Regions from separate parts of the Halalkalibacter sp. HAAS-P013 genome, predicted to be linked through region 4. Evidence: riboswitches for the same ligand, from Rfam matches in the RefSeq annotation. Region 4 holds a riboswitch; each other region holds the start of a gene.
The links. A riboswitch is a leader RNA that binds a small molecule or an ion and turns the genes downstream of it on or off. The one in region 4 is predicted to bind thiamine pyrophosphate.

Region 1 (5,654 bases), on a different contig from region 4:
TAAACAATAAGCAAATTAAAAAAATGATTGCCTCGTATGTCGGTGAAAATAGGGAATTTGAAAGACAGGTACTCAGTGGCGAATTGGAAGTTCAACTTGTGCCACAAGGATCTTTAGCTGAAAAAATTCGTGCCGGCGGGGCTGGAATTCCGGCTTTTTATACTCCGGCTGGCGTGGGAACTCCAATTGCTGAAGGAAGAGAAACAAGAGTTTTTAATGGAAAAGAATATTTATTAGAAGAAGCCTTTAGCGCTGATGTTAGTTTAGTTCGAGCGTGGAAAGCAGATAAGCTCGGGAACTTAGTTTATAGAAAAACAGCACAAAACTTTAACCCAATGATGGCGGCTGCTGGAAAAGTAACGATTGCTGAGGTAGAAGAGATTGTCGAAGTGGGTGAATTAGATCCAGACGAAATTCATACTCCAAGTATCTACGTTCAAGGTCTGATTGTCGGAAAGCAAGAAAAACGAATTGAACGTTTAACGGTGCAAGCGTAAAAAAAATCGGATAAAAAATTGGAGGAGAAACGATGAGTAAAAATGTTAGAATTCAAATTGCGAAAAGAGCAGAAAAAGAGATACAGGACGGCTTTTACGTTAACTTAGGAATTGGGATGCCAACGATGGTTGCTAATTACATATCTGAGAACAAAAACATCTTTTTGCAATCAGAAAATGGATTATTAGGAATTGGACCTTACCCAACAGAGGATAATGTGGACCCAGATTTAATAAATGCCGGCAAAGAAACCGTAACAGCCATTCCAGGAGCAAGTTATTTTAGCAATGCTGAGTCATTTGCGATGATAAGAGGAGGCCATATTGATTTAGCTATTTTAGGTGGAATGGAAGTGGCCGAAAATGGAGACTTGGCAAACTGGATGATCCCGGGAAAGATGATTAAAGGAATGGGTGGTGCCATGGATTTAGTTCATGGTGCTAAAAAGATCGTCGTTATTATGGAACACGTTAATAAAGCGGGCCAACCGAAGATTTTGAAAAAGTGCTCTTTGCCATTAACTGGGCAAAAGGTTGTGAATCGAATTATTACAGATCGTGCGGTGATTGATGTAACGGAGAAGGGCTTAGAGTTAATTGAAGTTGCAGAGGGTTATACGATTGAGGATATTCAAAATTCTACAGAGCCTACATTGATCATTTCAGATGAAGTGAAAATAGGTTCGTATTCATAAGAGATTACGATAAGGTCAGGAGCTACTAAAAGCTATCAAACATCAAAAAGTGTTTGATAGCTTTTTGATGTTTCTGTGCAAGTCTCTTTACACGTTATTGTTTTCGTATTCGTTTAGTAGGTTGTATTTGCCGGGAGGACATTGAGTAGTGAGAATCCGTTTATCCGCCCGGACTTGTTTCGAAACGGACCTTTTAGAACCACTATTATTTCTGGCTTTTTAGCAATCATGACGATGTTTGGCATGATGTTTATGCTTCCTCTAATGTTAAGTGAGGTTAATGGGCTAAATACGCTCTATATTGGACTGACGATTTTTCCTGCTGCAATGGCAGCTGCATTTATTGGAAAAGTGGCTGGGGTATTAACTGACAGGAGGGGAGCAAAGCAAGTCGTCTATATTGCATTTGGACTTATGATTTTGGGCTTTTTCTTGTTATCGACCTTTATCGGAAATCCAGCTTGGGTTATTGGGGCGGTAGTTATTATGAGTTATATTGCATTTCCTTTCCTTCAGACGGGGACTGCGACGTTAATTTCAACGTCTCTTCCTAGAGATGAAATAGGAGTGGGGATGGGGATTTACAACTTGTTTAATTTCATGTCTGGGGCCATTGGCGGGGCGATTATTGGGAAGATTTTAGACTATGAAAGTGGAGTTTTGCTAAATCCTTTTTCTGTTGCACAGGGGAGTGCGATGATGTATAGCAATGTTTTCATTGGATTAGCTTTATTGACGGTTTTGAATGGTTGTTATTTTTATTTTGCATTTAAAGAGTAGGTGAATGTTTTTGGGGGATTAAGTAAGATATCTACTATATAAGTTATTGAAAACAGACACTTATCTTCAGTAAGAAGACGGTGTCTGTTTTTGTGGTAATTTGTGTTTGGATGTCGCTTTTTGAGGCCTGAAAGTACTGATACTCCGCGATTATTGCATAGGAAATATATGTTGTGAATTAAGGGGAAAGGGAGGGCTTGAGATGGAAATTCAATCTTGTTTGTGATTGAGTTGGTGTGATGATTAAAGCTAATTATGAGGTAGTTAAGAGGTTAAGGTCGTGAAAGAATGCTAATGATTAAGGCGAGTTAAAGGAAGAGAGGCCGAGAAAGCTCTTAAGAAAGCAGCTGCCATAACATAAGCACAATAATTGTACGATTAATATTCTCGATTAATTTATATACACCAATTAATGAAATAGCTAATGCCCCAAAGGATAAAATTGTAACCCATGTTTCAAAAGGAACGTTTGAAGCAAAGAAATTAAGGACCATTGCTGCACCTAAAAAGTTTCCTGCCTGAAAGGCTAAAGCCCCTATTAAAAGAGCAATATATAGCAAGATAGCCCATCCTTTTCCAATCTCATTCCGAACACCTTCCATTGCCCCGGACGAGGTTTGAATGGTCCATTTAATGACAGGCTTTTGTACAAAGTACGCTATAAAACAGGCAAGGACAATAATCCATGCAGCCTGGAAACCGTAAGTAGCCCCTGTCACAGAAACAGTTGTAACGGTTCCGAGTCCAACTATTGCTGCCGCTACTATGGCGCTAGGCCCCCACGCTTGCCACCAAGGTCTTTTTTCTATTGATGATGTTTTTGGCTTCATTTCTAACTCTGTATCTACTTTACGTATTGCATTCCCCATCAAGATTCCGCCCTTCCGTTATGATGCGGATTATGACTTTTCAATTTCGTTTGTTCAATAAATTTAAACTTATATTTTCTTATTATTCTGTAATGTCGTTATATTATCTACTAATGTATTTTTTTAGAATATGAGAAACAGCTTATTTTTTTATGTGAATACGAAAAAAGAAACTTCAACCAGTGTAAGAATTATTCACTTATTGAGTTTAGAATAATGATCTTTTTAGCGAAGGTTGGGAGACTCTGAGCAACAAATAAAACGAGGTGAGTTGAGACTATGGGGGGCACAACGAATAAAGTTAGTAAAAGAAAACTTTGCCCAAACTGGGGATATGTGGTATAGTGGTTCCAACTTAATAAGAAATCCACTAGGGGTGCCGTAATGGCTGAGAGAAGGACTTCCTTCATCCCTTTGAACCTGATCTGGTTAGTACCAGCGTAGGAAAGTGGAGCAGGCTTAGTATATTTTATGAGAAATACGAATGTACATAGATTCGAGTCGTAGTTTCAAAGATTAGAAACGAATCTATTCTTTTATTTTTCAGAAAGGTCGCTCCATTTTCGGGGCGGCCTTTTTTGGTCCGAACTAGTAGGATTTTTTTTAAAATAGGAGGGTGTTTTTATGAGTTTTTCAGAGCAATTACGTCAAGAAACGAATCACATTTTTGAAGCATGTTATAACCATCCATTTATTAAAGGAGTGGCTGAAGGAAAGGTTGATAAGGAACACTTGATTCATTATGTCAAACAAGACTATGAATATTTAAACGCAATGATCCAAACGAAAGCGTTGGGTATGGCCAAATGTACTAAGCGTGAAGACATGGAAATGTTTAATGCGAGTATTGGATTTATCTTAAATAGTGAAATTCATCCACATCGTAATTTCTGCGAAGTCGCAGGTGTACAGTATGAGGACTTGCAAGGGTATCCACTCGCACCAACCGCTCAACACTATATTAGCCATATGCTAAACGTTGCTCAATCAGGGACGCTTGGAGAAATCATTGCTGTCTCTCTACCATGCCCGTGGATTTACTTATATATTGGAGAGCGAATTATGAAGGAATACAATCCTCAGCCTGATCATCCGTTCTTCGAGTGGATTACCTTTTACGGTGCACAAGAGGAACCACGAATGAATATGTCCCTAAAAAGGCTTGATGAATTAGCTGAACAGACTACAGAAGAAGAAAAGCGAAAAATGCAAGAACATTTTGTGTTAAGTTGCCAGCTTGAATTTATGTTCTTTGATATGCCGTATAAGTTAGAAGAGTGGCCTGTTCAAAAAGAAAGTAAGAATGTATAGATTCATAGATCGTTGTTCAAAGGGGCTCGAACCCTTTGAACAACCTAAGAAAGGTGAACTAGGATGAAAAATTCAAAAGGGTTAAATTTAAGAGAAATCGTTGTGATGTCTTCGATTTCGGTTGTTTTTGGAGTATTATATCTTGTTTGGATATTCTTTGGTCAATTTGTTGAAGGTGTTTTCGGGCCAGTCGGAAGGGGATTGATTACAGGGTTTTGGATTATGGCTCCGATTGTTTGTGCTTACATTATTCGGAAACCTGGTGTTGCATTAAGTGCAGAAATGATAGCAGCTGTTACAGAAATTCTTGTTGGATCGGTGAATGCTGGTGTTGTTCTCATTCTTGGCTTTACTCAAGGTCTTGGGGCGGAGCTTGCTTTAGCACTCTTTTTATATCGAAGCTATCGTCTACCTGTGTTAATGCTAGCGGGGATGTTTGGAGTTATTGCGAACTTTATTACTCTTTTCTATTTATATGGGTACAGTCAATATTCTACTATTGTAACGGGACTTATGTTTGTGACGATGCTTATTAGTGGGGCTCTATTAGCAGGATGGGGAAGTAAGAGCATTGCGGATGCGCTCTGTAAAACGGGAGTCCTGGATAATTTTGCGTTAGGAAAAGAGAAACGCAGGCAAAGGATAGATCATGATGTCGTATCTTAAGGTTGATGAATTAACCGTACGTTACCCTTTTCAAACTAAAGATGTGCTAAAAAGCATTAACGTGACTGTTGAAAAAGGGGAAAAAGTTCTGATACTTGGGCCGAGTGGCGGTGGGAAAAGTACGCTAGCTTTAGCTGTCAATGGAATTATTCCGAAATCGATGGAAGCTGAAATGAGTGGAAGGGTCGCTATTGACGGTAAGGACCCAATCAAACTAAGCTTCAGCGAAATTTGTCACCATATCGGTATTCTTTTTCAAGATCCGGATACGCAATTCTGCATGTTAACCGTTGAGGATGAAATTCTTTTTGGTTTAGAAAATCTCCATCTTTCAAAAGAAGAAATGGACGTGAGATTGGATAGGAGCTTGCAGTTAGTAGGGTTGACAGACTGGAAAAAAGCTCAAATAGGAGAATTATCAGGTGGGATGAAACAAAAACTGGGGCTTGCCTGCTTAATAGCGATGGATCCTGAGGTCTTCATTTTAGATGAGCCTACAGCGAACTTAGACCCTGCTAGTACGGAAGAAATCTTTGAATTAATGATTAAGCTTTCCTCTGAATTAAATAAAACATTGTTATTTATTGAGCACAAACTTGATCAGGTATTACCTTATTTAGAGCGCGTGATCGTTCTTGGGAAAACTGGAGAAGTGATTGCTGATGACGCACCGCGTGTCATTTTTAGCAACCATTTTAATGAACTAACGGAACAAGGCATTTGGGTTCCTAAAATTTGTGCCTATGCGAAGTCCCTAGAAGATAAGGGGATGCAATGGGATACGTTCCCACTTTCACAAGAAGATTGGTTAGAAGAGTTTGAAAAAAGAAAACTTA
Region 2 (5,654 bases), on a different contig from region 4:
TGATTTATCGGATGTTGATTTAGTTGAACGTTCTAAATACGATATGTCATTTAAATATTTTCTCAATATGGCACCTGAAGAATCGGTTATTGATCCAAGTTCGCTAACTAAATTCAGAAGGCTTCGCCTTAAAGACGAGGCTTTATTAGATATGCTCATTCGAAAATCAGTCGAGATTGCCTTAGAAAAGGAGATTATAAAGAGTAAAAGCATCATCGTGGATGCCACACATACAAAAGCTCGTTATAATCAAAAATCCCAAAGGAATTTTCACAAGAAAAATCAAAAAATGTTCGAAAAGCTGTCTATCAGATTAATGAGTCCATGAAGGAGAAGTTCCAGCTAAAACAACATCTAATGATGTTGCGGATGAATTGGAGTATTGTCGCCAAGTCATCTCTGTTGTGGAAAAAGAACCGCAAATCGCTCAGATTCCAGCGATTAAAGAGAAAGTAAATGTGTTAAAAGAAGTAGTAGAAGATTATACAGAGCATCTCAATTATTCAAACGACCCAGATGCACGACTTGGACATAAAACAGAGAACTCTTCTTTCTTTGGCTTCAAAACACATCTCGCCATGACGAACGAAGAACGAATTATTACAGCGTCAGTGGTCACTTCTGGAGAAAAAAGCGATGGAAAGTATCTACAGGAACTAGTTCAAAAAAGCCAAGAAGCAGGAATGGAAATAGATACACTCATTGGAGATACAGCCTACTCTGATAAAGACAACATTCAATTTGCGAAAACAAATAACATGAGCCTAGTTTCCAAACTCCACCCTATCATTACAGACGGAACACGGAAAAATGATGAATTCGAATTCAATAAAGATGCCGGTATGTATGTTTGTAAAGCTGGACATATGGCAACTCACAAAAAATATGATCAACGAAAAGGGAAAGATACTAATCCTCGAATTCGATACCTATTTGATGTTGAGAAATGCAAAATCTGTCCATTTCAAGAAGGGTGTTATAAAAAAGGCGCAAAAACAAAGTCATATTATGTGACCATTAAATCAGAGGAACATTCTGATCAAGAATCCTTTCAACAAACAGAAGAGTTTAAAGAAATGCAGAAGTCACGTTATAAAATAGAAGCAAAAAATAGCGAGTTAAAACATCGACACGGGTTAAAAATTGCATCATCCTCGGGTCTGTTTGCTATGCAAATTCAAGCAGCTACCACGATATTTGCGGTGAATCTCAAGAGAATACTAAAGCTTTTAAACGAGAAAGAGTAATAAATAGAAAAGAAATAGGCAATTTCTCACCCAATAACGGAGGAAAATTGCCTGTTTTTTTAAATTCAAATTCTCATTAGCACGAAAAACGGAAGTTTTTCAGTGCCCTCCCTCTGCATCCCGCAGGAGTCGAGTGACTTCCGCTCCATTTCCCTACGAGGAAAACGTTTCTTCACAGCAACAATCTTTACAAAAACAGCTTTAAAAAACAACAAAACCACCTTACCAATGGTTTTGTTGTTTATCTATTTAATTTCTCATAATAATATATATTAAATATATTATATAAAATATCGTTAAAGCCATCCCCTCATATTTTTTCACTTTATAATGTGTACGAGAGAAGATAAACAAGATAATCGTTAACACAAGTAGCACAAATATATCAAAAAATAATTTATCATTCACCGGCAAGGGAGAGATAATAGATGCGATCCCAAGGACAAATAACACATTAAAGATTGAGCTTCCAACAATATTCCCTAAGGCAATCTCACTTTGTTGTTTCATTGCAGCAGTTATTGATGTAATTAGCTCTGGCAAAGAAGATCCTATAGCAACTATTGTTAGTCCTACTAAGGTCTCACTCATCCCAAAGCGTAAAGCAATATCCGTACTACTTTCTACAACCAAATATCCGCCTAATACAATTGCAGCCAAACCTCCAAATGTAATAAGAATGTTCTTACCCCATCCTCCAGTTTGGTCAATGTTTTTGTTTTCTCCAATATTCTCTTCACGGCTATTCCTGGCAGCTTCAATTACATAATACAAAAATATAGCAAAAAATAACAAGAAGATAATTCCATCACTTCGAGTAATAAAATTTTCATTTGTAAATTGGAGAACTCTATCACTCATAACTACGAGTAATGCAACCGTAGCAAGAAAAGCAAATGGAATTTCCTTTTTTATTGTTGGCCTTTCCACAGACAAAGGAAAAATAAATGCAGTGATCCCAACAACTAATGACATATTTAATAAATTACTACCAACAATGTTACCGATTGTGACATCCGCATTCCCTTCTAAAGCAGCAATGATACTAACTGTTGCTTCAGGGGCACCTGTACCAAACGCCACAATTGTTAAGCCTACAATAAGAGGTGGAACACGAAACAATGCAGCAATATTAGACGAACCATCAATAAAATAATCCGCCCCTTTAATAAGTAACCCAAAGCCTATTAAGAGTAAAAGATATACCATCTTATTATCACCCGTCCATTTTGTAATCTTTTTTAATTTACACAAATTGAAGAGATTTTAACCTTTTTACGCCAACAAAAAACGACTCACATGGAGGGCACTGAAAGGTCAGCTTTACCTTTTTTCAGTGCCCTCGTCACATAAGCCGTTTTTTACCTAATCCTTTTATGCTGCATCTGAAACATTACTTTGACGTTTTGCCAAGAAGAACTGAGGATACTTCTTTGAAAGTAAAATTAATATGGCAAGCGTTAGTAACATCTCCGGTATTAAATATGAGATATTATAATAAAAAGAGTACAGGCTGGCATTCATTCCATCTGGAGCATATTCTCCAAACCACACTACACCTGATGTAAAGTGACTAAAAAAGCGCAGAGTCGTAGCAAATAACAACCCTGATACAATAGCTGCCGTGCTAGGAACCAAGCCTTTTTTCAACATGAATATGCTCGCTAAGCCTAATACAAGGTACGCTAATGGATAATCTAGTATTAACTGTATCGGGTGTACAACATATCCCCCAAACAGCAGATTTAATAATCCGACTAATAATCCTGTTACTACACCCACTTTCCAACCTCGTCTAAAGGAAATAATAAAAATAGGAACCATAATCAACGAAATTGACCCCCCCATTGCCCAAAGTGCCCCAAACTTTACATTACTTAAGACAATCGCTAAACCTGTCATCACTGCCACTTCAATCATTGTTAATAAACGATCTCTAGACATAAAAAAACCTCCTTTTGTTTTTATCCACAAGAGAAGGAAAGGTGTCAATATAAAATGAGCACAAATAATCTCACATTATTACAGCCACTTCCCTACGCTAGTTTAAACTAGATCAGGTTCTAAGAGTTGAGGATTACCCTCTCTCAGTCACTCGACACCCCTAGTGGATATTGCTTGAAATTGTCTGTTATATTATATCATATTCTTCTAAAAGGTTGGGTTTCTTCTTATATTTCCCAACTTCTCAAACGCAGCTGCAACCTCGATTAACTTATTCTCTGTAAATGCTTTTCCTGTGAACGTAATCCCTACCGGTTCTCCTTCTCCTGTATAACCTGCTGGAACTGTAATAGATGGATAACCCGCCTTTGCTGGAATTGCTGCCCCAAGATTATTAGGAAAAACGATGATATCAAGATCCTCTCTAGTCTTATCCGATTTCATAAGCAAAGACTGGCCATTTTTCAGCCTGTTTGGATAACTTCAATGCTTGCATCTAATAACCAACTCTTTTCAATCTCTTTTAGTTTTGGGTTGATCATCTAAAGACCTACTTTCATGAAATGATATTATTTTATTATACTGAATTTATTTTACGTAAACTAGTAAGAAGCAAAGAAGTACAAAGAAAAAGAGGCAGTGTTAAAAGGTCCGTTTTTTGACCTTTTGACACTGCCCTTATCACCCTATTTATACAGTCTTCTTCTTCCAAGTTCCTAAAACTAATGCTGTCACAATAGCACCAAGAACAATAGCTAATAAATACATAAACCAACCACCAGACACAAGTCCGATTACAAATATTCCACCATGCGGAGCAGGCAATCCAATTCCAAATAATGCTGTAAGCCCACCTGCTACTGCTGCCCCAGCCACACAAGCTGGAATAACTCGACCCGGATCAGCTGCAGCAAACGGAATGGCACCTTCTGTAATAAAGGATGCACCTAAAATATAATTTGTCTTACCTGCTTCTTGCTCTTGCTTCGTAAACTTACGCTTGAAGAATGTTGTTGCTAAAGCTATTCCAAGTGGTGGAACCATCCCGCCTGCCATAACAGCAGCGTGAGGTCCAAAGTTACCCGCATCAATCATCGCGATACCAAAAGTAAAGGCAGCTTTGTTAATTGGACCACCCATGTCAATCGCCATCATTCCACCAAGAATGATTCCGAGTAAAATCATATTTGTTGTTCCCATGCCGCCTAACCAGCCTTCAAGCCCACGGTTGATCGCGCTAAGTGGTGTAACAAGAAGTAACATGATCATACCTGTTAAGAAAATATTAAAGACCGGATAGAACAAAATCGTCGTAATACCGCTCAGTTGTTGTGGTAAGCCAGCTAGTAATTTCTTTACAAGTAGAGCAATATAACCACCTAAGAAACCAGCAATCAACCCACCTAAGAAACCAGCATCTCCATTTACAGCAATTAAACCACCAACCATACCAGCTGCAAAACCAGGACGATCAGCAATACTCATCGCGATAAAGGCAGCTAGAACCGGAATCATTAGTGCAAAGGCCGTTCCTCCACCAATGTCCATTAACATTTGTGCAAACTCATTATTCAGGTCAATGTCAATTAAGAAGGAAAGCGCGATTAAAATACCTCCACCGACAACAAACGGGAGCATATTCGAAACACCATTCATTAAGTGTTTATAAAATCCGCCACCAGCTTTTCCTTTTTCTTGATTTTCGTTGTTTCCACCAGAACCGCCTGACCCTTTATACACTGGAACATTCCCAGACTTAGCTTGATCAACAAGTTCTTTTGTGCGGCGGATTCCATCTGTGACTGGCACTTCAATAACTTTTTTACCAGAGAAGCGATCCATTTCCACTTTTGTGCTCGCTGCAACGATAATAGCTTGAGCATTTTCGATTTCATCTGGAGTTAATTGATCTTTCACTCCACCAGAACCATTTGTTTCAACTTTAATAGTTAATCCTTGTTTTTTCGCTTCATCTTTTAGTGCATCTGCCGCCATAAACGTATGAGCAATTCCTGTTGGACAGCCTGTAACGGCTAACAGATCATACCCATCTTTTGCCGGTGTTTTCTCTGCTTCTTCTTTATCTAATTGCTCTTGTTCTTTTTTATCAATAGCAGCGACAACATCAGCCTCTGACTTTGCTTCTAATAAAGCATTACGGAAAGCCTCATCCATTAAAAACGTAGACAAACGCGATAACGTTGCTAAATGCTCTTCATTTGCTCCAGCTGATGCAGCAATCATAAAGAATAGGTGAGTAGGTTGACCATCCAGTGCTTCATAATCTAATCCGCTATCTGAGCGGCCAAAAGCAATCGATGGGGTTTTAACAGCCTCACTTTTTGCGTGAGGGATTGCAATTCCATCGCCAAGACCCGTTGTGCTTTGTTCCTCCCTTGCAAGTATTGCTTTTTTGTATTCAGCTGCATTATTTAATCTTCCAGCGTCGTCTAGCTTTTTAAC
Region 3 (5,654 bases), on a different contig from region 4:
TTCTGAAGCTTTTTCTGCCCATTCATCCAAACGGTCTATTTGTTCCTTTACTAACGTTGCAAACCACTCGTCACCATACGTATCAATCCACTTTTGATAGACGGGATGTCCTGGAGTAGAACCTTTATACTTTTCTCCGATTTCCCAATACAACCAATAACAAGGAAGAATTGCAGCAATGACTTCCCCTAAAGAACCCTTATACGCAACAGAAAACAAGTGGTTCGTATAGGCTACTGCCGTCGGAGCAGGTTCAGCCGCCATATGACCTTCGTTATTCTTTTCTAATCCTAAGTCTTTGGCAAATCCTTCATGTAGCATATGCTCTGCATCAAAGGTTGATTTAGCATGAAATGCCATTTGCGATGTCGTATGAAAGTCTAGTGCTTTCGCAGCCCCAATGGATTGTACTTGAGCAAATTTCGAAAGATAAAAGGAATCTTGTTGCACATAATAACTGAAACATTCGATTGGCAATGAGCCATTAGCTACTCCTGTAACAAATGGATGCTCAAAGCTTGCATTCCAAATAGAGTCTACCTTTTTACGAAGTTGTTCTGAAAATTTCATATCATTCATCCTCTCTTCATCATCTATTTAGTTCATTTCGTACAGAGCGTTCATCAATTGCCTTTTTAACTCTAAATATTCAGGAGTGACGGTCATTTCCTTTTTCCTTGGTCTTGGCAATGGCACCTTTACTTCTAGTATGACTTCAGTAGGACGTGGTCCTAACACATAAATACGGTCTGATAAAAAGATTGCTTCATCAATACTATGTGTAATAAATAAGACTGTCCGTTGCATTTGACTCCATATATGCAAAAGCCAACTATGCATTTTCTCACGAGTTAACGCATCTAACGCGCCAAAAGGCTCATCTAATAGCATGAGTTCTTTTTTATGCAAGAACGTTCGTAGTAGCGCAGCCCTCTGCTTCATTCCTCCTGATAACACATCCGGATAATATTGCTCATATCCTTCTAAACCAAACAAAGGAAAAAGAGTAAGGGCCTCTTCTTTTGCTTGTTCTGTTTGGTGTCTTGTTACCTTAGGACCTAGAAGGACATTTTCAAGTACAGTTTTCCATGGGAACAATAAGTCCTTTTGCATCATATAACTGCTATGCCCACGTTTCCCTTTCATATCCTTACCGTCAAATAAAATTTCTCCCTCATAGGGAACTTCAAGACCCGTAATGAGATTAAACAAGGTGCTTTTGCCACAACCACTTGGTCCAATTAATGAAACAAATTCACCTTTTTGAAGAGAAAGGTTTATTCTTTTGATGACAGGTTGCCCGTCAAACGAATGACAGAGATTACGAATGCTGATTTCCATATCGACTACAACCTTTCATTAAGGCAAGAACGTATTTGTCATCGCTTCTTCTGTTACTTCTGTTTCAATCAAACCTGCTTCAAGCAGCCACTCTGAAAAATCATTCCAAATATGTTCCTCTTGAATGCCCCATTTTTCTGCATCCCCTTTGTAGCGTGGACTTAGCCACTCTTGTGATGCACGAATCAGTTCTTCATTTGTTTCTGGGCTAGCTGAAATTAAGATTTCCGCTGCTTCTGATGGCTGCTCAATCGCAAATTCATATCCTTTCGAGACAGCTCTTACAAATTTTTCAACTAACTCAGGCTGCTCTTCAATCACAGCTTCACTGCTAAAAATAACCGGCGAATAATAATTAAAGACAGGATCAATATCTTTCAGATAAATCATATTAATGTCCTCACCACGAACTTCAGCTTCAATTCCTGTCCACCCATAAAAAATCCATTGAAAATCTATGTCTCTTTTCGTATTAGCAAAAAAGTCAGCAGATCCAACGATGACATTATCTACCGAAGAAGGATCAACCTCATGCTGTTTTAATACGGTTTCCAAAATCGCCTCTTCTTCAGCACCTCCAAATCCACCATATGTCTTTCCTTCAAAATCCTCTGGTGAAGTAATCTCTTTTTCCACTGGAGAAGCAAAACCAGATGTGTGCTCCTGAATGACTGCAGCAATCGAAACGACTGGAATACCGGTTGATCTAGCAATTGTAACGCCTGTCTGAGATCCAATCCCAAAATCAGCTTGTCCTGCTGCTACAACTGGTACGGCACCTTCCATGGCTGGTTCGATAATTGTTAAATCAATCCCTTCCTCTTCAAAGAACCCTTTTTCTCTAGCGACATAAATACCCGTATGATTTGTGTTAGGTACCCAATCTAATATAAACGTTGCTTCCATTAACTCTGTAGATTCGGACGGTGCCTCTTCCCCTGCTTCAGATTCAACTGCTTCCCCTTGGCTTGACTCTTCTGCTTGGTTACAACCAACTAACGCAAGCATGATAATGAAAAACAAAAATGCACTTAGCTTTTTTGACATCGAACTCTCTCCTCAACTTAATTCGTTTATTTTTTTTGAGACTTGTGTTTCCACGGCATCATGAGTCTGCCGAGTAAGACAACAACTAAAAATAAAAGGCAGCTCAATAGTGAGATAAGCACAATAACGACGAATACCCTATCTGTCGCAAACGAGCTTTGAGCTTTGATTAGATAAATTCCTAATCCAGAACTTGCACCGACCCACTCTGAAATCACCGCTGCCAATACACTATATGTAGCGCCAATTCTCAATCCTGTAAATAAGTAAGGTAATGCGTGCGGGAACCTAACAGAGGAAAATACCTGCAGGTGCGATCCCCCCATCGACCGAACAAGTCGGATCATATCGCGATCACTTGATTGCAGTCCCTCAACGAGACTAACGACTACCGGAAAAAAAGTGACTAATGCGACGACGAGAACTTTAGGCAAAATTCCATATCCAAACCAAATAATGAGCAAAGGTGCAATCGCTATTATAGGAATCGTTTGCGAGAATAAGAGAATCGGATAAAAACTTTTACGTAAAAGCGGTGAAAAATCTAAAATAAAAGCCATTACTAACGCAACGATAATTCCTAATAAGAAACCAAGCAGCGCTTCTTTTGTGGTCATCCAGATATGTTCAGGTAATAGATGCCACGTGTCAAATAACGTAAGAACGATCAAGCTTGGCGCTGGTAAGATCCAGTTTTCAACGTCCCAAATCCACACAGCCACTTCCCACACGACAAGAAACATAATAATGGCGATGATCGCTGGAGCAGCTGAACAGATCGACTGACGCAAACGTTCCATGAAACCCTCCTTTCACAAAAAAAGTCTACACACCACAGAGGCGTGTAGACTTTACATGTCAACATGTAATTCTAATAAACATCCCTCCGCTGGCATTACCCAGATCAGGTTAAAGGGTCGATATCTTCATCGGGATATCCTCTCAGCCAACCTCATAGCTCCCCTATTACTATTCATAATTTTTCCTAAGAAAGCTTATCACACATTTTGACTTTGTGCAATATTCCGTTCTTTCAAACTATTTAATACAATTAGCCCCCCTAAGTCAGAATGGAGCAATCACTCGTCTTGACCCATGTGAACCTTTTTCTCCTTGCTATAACAGCGAACGGGCTTTCATCTGCTTCATAATGACTCAATTCTCCTAGAAAGCCTGAAAAATGAGACGAAAATCCTAACGATTTCCGTCTCATACAGTGTGTATCTTAACCCTTTTCCCTCTGTTATAAAGATCTTACTTTTCAAAAGCCCTCTAACACTTCGCATTATATGGATGTAAATGGACCTTTCTTTAAATAATGAACAAAAATCCTGCTCATGATCGGATAAAGGAGTGAAAAGAAAATCATATTCCCTATCGCATGGTTTGTGTCAAATGGGAGCCCAGCTAAGTAATACGCTATAAAGCGATCGCTAATGAACAGCATATTCAGTGAGATGACAAATCCATAAAAATAACCACAAAATCCTGCGTACATGATTAGAACAAGGAAAGGGATGCCCCACTTTGTATGAACTCTTCCCATCCAGCCTGAGACAAGCCCAATCACGGACCAAGAAATGATTTGCCAAAAGGTCCATATGCCTGTTCCTAATGTCATATTCGTTAATACCGTACTGACAAAACCTAGAATGAGGCCATTGACCGGGCCCATAAACATCGCTGTGATTATAATAATGGACGTAACCGGTTGAACATTAGGAATATGAGCAAAAGCCATTCGGCCAACCACACAAAGGGCACTGAGCATGGCTAGCAACGTAATTCGGCGAATTGACATGCCTATTCAATCGAAGCGTAATGAAAATGAATCAAGTCTCCATGTTCAAGTTCGTATTCAGCTGCCCCTACTAACGCTTCTTCTCCGTTGATCGTATAGAGCCAATAACTTGATGTTTCATCATCTGCTTCAATTTCGTTAATTCCTGAAATAAACGCACCTTCATACGCTGTTGTAATGTCATAATGTTCATCCATCACATCCATAAGCGTTTGTCCTTGTTCGAACGATACCGTATCCTCACTTAGGATATTTTCAGGTTCTTCTTCACTTATCACAATCGTTGCATAGGTTTCCTCTACACCCTCTGCCCCTTCTTGTACTTCCTCAGTAGCTTCCTCTTGAACCGGTTCTTCCACCGCTTCATTGTTTGCTCCACATCCCGTTAACGTGAGCAAAACTGCAAATAAAATAGAAAACAAATATCTCATTCCCATTCCTCCTAAACTTGTATCAATAGTAGTTTGTCCGCGTTACTTGTAAGCATGTATTCAAGACATATAGGCCGGGTGAACAGCCTTTTGGCATCATCCTCCTACCTTCCTTTTTACACTCGGTTCGACCTGCTGCATGTTTGTCAGCTTAAAGAAAGCAATAGCCCCAAGCATTGAAGTAAAAAACAAAATGGCTCCCATCGGTACCGCCGTCGTTTCGTTAATCCCAACAAGTGGGGAAACCATTGAGCCGAGGAATAAGGAAAGCGTACCTAGCACCGCACTCGCGCTACCCGCACGGTGGCCTTGATTTTGCATCGCCAAAGAAAAGGTACTTGTTGTGATCATCCCCATGGAAGTCATATAAATAAAGATTGGAATTACGAGTGTTGCCAGTGGTCCTTCAACGATGGTCATTACTAGCAGGAAAGACGTAGCACTTACCGCGATGATTACCGCAATACGTAACAAACTTCTTTCATGAACAATTCCACCTAAGCGTCCGATAGTAAAACTCCCTAAAATAATAGCAAGCCCATTAATGCCGAACAACACGCTGAATACCTGAGGAGACACATCATAAATCCCTTGATACACAAAAGGAGTTCCAGCAACATAAGCAAAACTTCCGCCATGGATGAAACCAACCGTTAATGCGTACCCAATGAAAGATCGATCCTTAAACAAGCTTCCCATTGTCCGAACAGAATGCCCAACTGTACTAGGAATTCGTTTTTCCGGAGGCAACGTCTCCTTTAATTTTAGCGCTACAACCAATACAATGAAAAGACCAATCAAGCTTAAAAAGTAAAAAATCGAACTCCAATTAGCAAATGGCAAGAGCAAGATCGCTCCCCCAGCCATTGGTGCCGCCATCGGTGCAACTGCATTGATGACCATTAACAGCGCAAAGAATTTCGTTAACTCACGTCCGCTAAAAACATCACGGACTACAGCACGTGAGATCACTACTCCCGCCGCTGCTGTAAATCCTTGTAAAAAGCGAGCTACGACCAGAATGTAAATATTAG
Region 4 (5,654 bases):
TTTTTGTTTTTACGATCGGATTGACAATAGGAGGTCTATTGACTGCCCCGCGTGACACAATAAGACCAATTCAACTCTTACTATTTTCTTTATTTTTCTTGTTTTTATGTTACATTGGTATGATTACTGGAATATTGATATCAGGATGGATTGGTGTACGTTTTATCGAAATCCTTTTATCGATTTTATCTCTTTTGTTTATTGTGGCTTGTTTTAGTCGTTTTCATCCTACACTTGGTTTTTTTCACCCAGAAGATAAAGTTTTAATTTTAGTTTTAGCATTGCTATTCTTTTTAATGGGAATGGAATGGGGCTTACTTGAATTTAGAACGTTTTTTACTATTGCAGCTTCATTTTTGTTTACGGCTGCATTAGGATTAGGAGTTTTTGTTCAAACGCAAATACGTCAAGTATTTTGGCGTCATTCGTTTATCTCATTTACACCGCTTGTTTGGCTTCTTTTCGTAGCGGTTCTAAAGCTGTTATAATGGTTTTTGAGGTGAATGTTTTGAAAACGATGTATGATGTAAGACAGTTACTAAAAAAACATGGATCCATCGTCTATACACGTGATCGCTCTATTGATCTTGCCTTAATGGAAGATGAATTACGTGAGCTGTATGAATGGAAGATGATTGATAAAGAAACTTTTCAGCAAGGACTTCTTATCTTGCGAAATGAAACTAGGTTATTGAAATAAGTGAATCTTATTAGATAGGGAGTAATTGTAGTGCAATTAACTCCCTGAGAAGACTTTAAGAAGGAGGTCTCAGTCGAAAACGTACACATTGAAGGGCTGATACATAGGATAAAAAAGGACAATCGATCGTAGTAGTTATATAGAAGTAAACATCGAAAAAGGAGACTATGTGGATGTCAGAATATCGGACGGAACGCGACCTAATCGGCGAAAAGCAAGTCCCGAAGGAAGCTTATTATGGAATTCAAACAATGAGGGCAAGGGAGAATTTTCCCATTACAGGCTACCCGCCACACCCGGAGTTAGTTCGTGCGTTTGGGTATGTAAAAAAGGCGGCTGCCATGGCAAACCGTGATGTTGGAGTTCTTACAGTGAATATTGCAGACGCCATTATTTCAGCGGCAGATGATATTATAAATGGTAAATTTTTAGATCAGTTTATTGTTGATTCAATACAAGGTGGAGCAGGAACTTCCTTTAACATGAATGCAAATGAAGTTATTGCTAACCGAGCAATTGAAATACTCGGTGGAAAAAAAGGCGAATATATGCGAGTTAGTCCTAACACGCATGTGAATATGGCACAATCAACAAATGATGCCTTTCCAACAGCAATTCATATTGCTGCTCTCCGATTAGCTGATGGATTGAAAAAAGAACTATCTGAATTGATTCAAGCATTAAAGCTAAAAGAAAAAGAGTTTGATGATGTTCTAAAAATGGGTCGCACTCATTTGCAAGATGCGGTACCAATTAGACTTGGACAAGAATTTGGCGCTTATCAGCGTGTTCTTAGTCGGGACCTTGGTCGAATTGAGAGATCTGTTGGGCATTTATATGAAGTGAATATGGGTGCAACAGCAGTTGGTACAGGGCTAAATGCAAAACCCGAGTATATTAAAAAAATAGCAGATTACTTAGCAGATATTACAGGTTATCCATTTGAAACTGCAGAGGATTTAGTAGATGCAACACAAAATACAGATGCTTATACGGAAGTTTCAAGTGCTCTTAAAATTATGGCTATTAATTTATCGAAGATGGCCAATGACTTACGCTTAATGAGTTCTGGACCACGTACGGGGATTAACGAAATTAATCTGCCACCAAGACAGCCGGGTTCTTCAATTATGCCTGGGAAAGTAAATCCTGTTATGTGTGAAGTTGTAAACCAAATTTCATTCCAAGTAATTGGAAATGATCATACGATAAGTTTAGCTTCCGAGGCTGGTCAATTAGAGCTAAATGTCATGGAGCCCGTTTTGGTGTTTAATTTATTACAGTCCTTTTCAATTTTACAAAATGGAATCAGTGTTTTTAGAAAATATGCCATTGAGGGAATGACTGCTAATGTAGAACATTGCCGTCAGATGGTTGAAAGAAGTGTTGGAATTGTAACAGCAATTAATCCTCATGTAGGTTATGAGGTAGCTTCAAGGGTGGCGAAAGAAGCAATTCAATCAAATCGACCAGTTAGGGAAATTTGTCTTGAAAGAGGAATTTTATCGGAAGAGGAATTGAATGAAATTTTGGATCCAAAGGAAATGACGAATCCTGGAATTGCTGGTTCGAGGTTTATAGATGGTGAAAAGTGAGATTCATTGACTCATGTATAGAAGGTACTTAAAAAGGTAAAACCCCCTTTTTAAGTGCCTATTTTTATTTTACTAAAACATAGTACAAATATCTCTCTTTCTGCTATAATGTAGTAATTTAGTGGGCCGGAAGATGTGAGGCATCTTTCTTTTTTGTGTGAAAAAAATTGAAACGTCTAAGGGGTTATTTTCGTCTAATACTATAGGCTAAAGTGCTTAAAAGAGAGGGAGGGGAAAGATGAAGCGAATTACTTTTATTATTGGGATTCTTTTTATAGTTTCAGCCTGTACCCAAGCTCCGTTAGAGAGTCAACCTTTGCCAAGAAGTTTTGAATATCAACCAATTAAGCGAGATGTTTCAACCTCTTTCTTTACAGGATCAGATATTACACCTATACAAAATGAACATGGTGTTACGGATATTATAGGTTGGTATGACGATGATACGATCTTGTATTTGCAAGAACAAGAAGAGCGATCGAGTCTTTATAAACATCATCTAACTACAGGACAGTCATTTAGTTTTGTTGAGATGGGCGGGTGGATTACAGATGTCCGTGCTAATGCAGACTATTCTTTGTTTGCTGTTTCGCATATAACGGTTGATAACGAGGCACACTTAGCTATTATTAACCGTAACGGTGAAGTAAGGCAGACTATCAAAGATTACGGCGAAGAATATAGCGTATACTGGAATCCATATAAACTTGATACGTTTATTTTGATTGCTTTTTTACCAGATTGGGATTTTGAAACGTATGTTGTTGATGTAACGGAAACGAAAGTGAAAAGCATCGATTTGGAACAGTCATATGTACAATGGATTTCGTCTACCGATATCGGGTATTTAAAATGGGAAGAGCTCGAACCTAATTTTCAAGCTCCTCTATATGAAGTCAATGTAAATAGTGGGGAAGTTAAGAAATGGAAGGATGCTGTAATTGCATATATGAGCTTCCCGGATGGTCTCTCTCTCTCTGTAACAGTGGGATCTGTGTATGACCTGTATTCCACATACACGTTTTATGAAGAACAACATCCTTTTAGGCAAATTGAAATGCCAATACTTAACACGTATTCGGAACAATGGTGGATCCCCTATTACTCTTATGATAATGGCCATGGAATCTTTTATTACTTAAGACCACAATATAGTAGTGATTTCTTTAGTTACACAGATGGTTTTGAATTAATTGCCTACGATGTACAAAACGATGCTGAGGAAAAACTGACTGTCTTAGAACGGCATGTTCCAATTCATGTTTCACCTGAAGGTTCTTTCTTGCTTTTTGGAGATCGTTTCGAGATGGTTATGGACTTGTCTGAGGGGACGTCTATTCCTCTTTTAGAAGAGCCCGAAGAATAAGTTGTTAACTTGTCCTCTTGCTTTTTTTAGTCAGTATGTCATAATAAATGTATAACTAGTATGTATAGACTAGGGGTGTCCACATAAGTGGACTGAGAAAAAGGTTACCCTTTTACCCTCATACCTGATCTGGATCACGCCAGCGTAGGGAAGTCATCTGAGCCGTATTCCGTATGTTCGGATGCGGCTTTTTTTCGATTTTATGTATAAAAAGGTGGGTTACTCATGAGAGAGTTTAAGTTATACGCGATTACAGGTGAAGAATTTCATCAAGGTAGAGACCTTGTAGAAGTTATGGAAGAAGCAATTCTTGGTGGTGTTGATATTATCCAGCTGCGAGATAAAACGAGTAGCAAAAGAGATGTGCTAAAAAAAGCAAAGTCGCTACGTGAATTAACGAGAAAGCATGATGTGTTGTTTATTGTGAATGACCACATTGATGTTGCTCTTGCAGTTGATGCTGATGGCATACACATTGGCCAGGATGATTTACCTCTTGCTGAAGCAAGGAAGATCATGGGGCAGGATAAAATAATCGGACTTTCGACTCACGAAATTGAGGAAGCTCGCGAGGCTGAAGCGGGTGGAGCTGATTACATTGGTGTTGGGCCGATTTTTCATACTAATAGTAAAGTGGATGTTGTCGATCCTGTTACAACTGAGTATATTAAGCAAGTTGTTGCAGAGATCAATATTCCGTTTGTAGCGATCGGCGGAATTAAGTTGCACAATGTAGACCAAGTACTAGATGCAGGTGCAACTAGGGTTTGTATGATTTCTGAAATTGTTGGTGCAGAAGATGTTAAGGGTGTTTGTCAGCAATTCTCAAAAATATTAGCTGAAAAAGGGTGAATAGTAGATGCGTTTAATTATAAATGGGGAAGAACATAACGTTGACGTTTCCAACCTTGAAGAAGTGGTGTCGCATTTTGAACTCGAACCACATCTTGTTGTAACAGAGGTAGATGGAAAAATTATTGAAAGTACCAATTGGTCAGTAACTGAACTAAAAGAAGGTATGAGAATTGAACTTGTTCAATTTGTTGGAGGTGGCTGAGATGAAGAAAAATAAATTAACGATTGCAGGAAAAGAATTATCTTCGCGTTTTTTTCTCGGGACTGGTAGGTATCCAAATCCATTTGTCCAAAATGAAGCGATTAAGGCATCTGAAGCAGAGGTGTTGACGTTTGCTATTAGAAGAGTCAATCTAGGAGCTCCGAACGAGGATGCTATATTACAACATTTAGAAGGTATGTCTTTTACCTACTTACCTAACACATCAGGTGCGAAAACAGCAGAAGAGGCAATCCGAATTGCGAGATTGGCAAAGGCTTCAGGTTTGAGTGATTGGATTAAAGTAGAAATTAGTGTAGATGAGAAAACGCTGCTTCCTGATCCGATTGAAACACTGAAAGCAACAGAAGTACTAGCAAAAGAGGGATTTGTTGTTTTGCCATATACATCTGATGATCCAGTTCTTTGTAAAAGATTAGAGGAAGCTGGAGCAGCAGCAGTCATGCCAGGAGGTGCTCCGATTGGAACGGGACTTGGCATATTAAATCCTTATAATTTAGAGCTCATTATTGAACAAGCAAATGTGCCAATTATCGTCGATGCAGGCCTTGGTTCTGCAATGGACGTTGCACAAGCGATGGAATTAGGTGCAGATGGTGTATTAATGAATACCCCTGTAGCAAAGGCTAAGGACCCGGTTAAGATGGCTCGAGCGATGAAATATGCAATTGAAGCAGGGAGACTTTCCTACGAAGCAGGGAGAATTACGAAGAAGAAGTATGCTACAGCTAGTAGCGGGTTAGCAACATTCGTTTCAAAGTAGTAAGAGCAGGGGGGAGACATGTGCAAGAGAAAGTAATTATTCTTGGAGGGGGCGTCATAGGTCTTGCAACTGCATTTGAGCTTAGCAGACGTAATTATGATGTAACAGTATTAGAGAAAACTAATTGTGGAGGACAAGCATCTGGTGCCGCAGCT

Region 1: it holds a riboswitch for thiamine pyrophosphate, as region 4 does, so the genes downstream of both, tenA (thiaminase II) here and thiE (thiamine phosphate synthase) in region 4, are expected to answer to the same signal.
Region 2: it holds a riboswitch for thiamine pyrophosphate, as region 4 does, so the genes downstream of both, thiT (energy-coupled thiamine transporter ThiT) here and thiE (thiamine phosphate synthase) in region 4, are expected to answer to the same signal.
Region 3: it holds a riboswitch for thiamine pyrophosphate, as region 4 does, so the genes downstream of both, AC1FXP_RS18755 (ABC transporter permease) here and thiE (thiamine phosphate synthase) in region 4, are expected to answer to the same signal.

Annotation. Positions count from the first base shown of each region.
Region 1 covers NZ_JBWQTU010000015.1:54,306-59,959, reverse strand. Annotated here, with positions in the region: gene AC1FXP_RS18950 (CoA transferase subunit A) at 1-497, shown strand, start outside; gene AC1FXP_RS18945 (CoA transferase subunit B) at 530-1,192, shown strand; gene AC1FXP_RS18940 (MFS transporter) at 1,334-1,972, shown strand; gene AC1FXP_RS18935 (divalent metal cation transporter) at 2,308-2,841, opposite strand; TPP riboswitch at 3,204-3,305, shown strand; gene tenA (thiaminase II) at 3,466-4,152, shown strand; gene AC1FXP_RS18925 (ECF transporter S component) at 4,216-4,818, shown strand; gene AC1FXP_RS18920 (ABC transporter ATP-binding protein) at 4,802-5,654, shown strand, end outside.
Region 2 covers NZ_JBWQTU010000011.1:66,953-72,606, forward strand. Annotated here, with positions in the region: partial or broken gene AC1FXP_RS15130 (IS1182 family transposase) at 1-1,247, shown strand, start outside; gene AC1FXP_RS15135 (calcium/sodium antiporter) at 1,497-2,456, opposite strand; gene thiT (energy-coupled thiamine transporter ThiT) at 2,622-3,191, opposite strand; TPP riboswitch at 3,264-3,363, opposite strand; partial or broken gene AC1FXP_RS15145 (amidase family protein) at 3,399-3,626, opposite strand; gene AC1FXP_RS15150 (PTS fructose transporter subunit IIABC) at 3,882-5,654, opposite strand, start outside.
Region 3 covers NZ_JBWQTU010000015.1:17,406-23,059, forward strand. Annotated here, with positions in the region: gene tenA (thiaminase II) at 1-570, opposite strand, end outside; gene AC1FXP_RS18745 (ABC transporter ATP-binding protein) at 598-1,341, opposite strand; gene AC1FXP_RS18750 (ABC transporter substrate-binding protein) at 1,360-2,388, opposite strand; gene AC1FXP_RS18755 (ABC transporter permease) at 2,415-3,188, opposite strand; TPP riboswitch at 3,252-3,363, opposite strand; gene AC1FXP_RS18760 (ECF transporter S component) at 3,674-4,189, opposite strand; gene AC1FXP_RS18765 (DUF4430 domain-containing protein) at 4,192-4,620, opposite strand; gene AC1FXP_RS18770 (Bcr/CflA family efflux MFS transporter) at 4,717-5,654, opposite strand, start outside.
Region 4 covers NZ_JBWQTU010000002.1:337,600-343,253, reverse strand. Annotated here, with positions in the region: gene AC1FXP_RS05630 (hypothetical protein) at 1-488, shown strand, start outside; gene AC1FXP_RS05625 (YqgQ family protein) at 518-700, shown strand; gene aspA (aspartate ammonia-lyase) at 874-2,295, shown strand; gene AC1FXP_RS05615 (membrane lipoprotein lipid attachment site-containing protein) at 2,534-3,661, shown strand; TPP riboswitch at 3,723-3,829, shown strand; gene thiE (thiamine phosphate synthase) at 3,887-4,513, shown strand; gene thiS (sulfur carrier protein ThiS) at 4,521-4,718, shown strand; gene AC1FXP_RS05600 (thiazole synthase) at 4,720-5,499, shown strand; gene thiO (glycine oxidase ThiO) at 5,520-5,654, shown strand, end outside.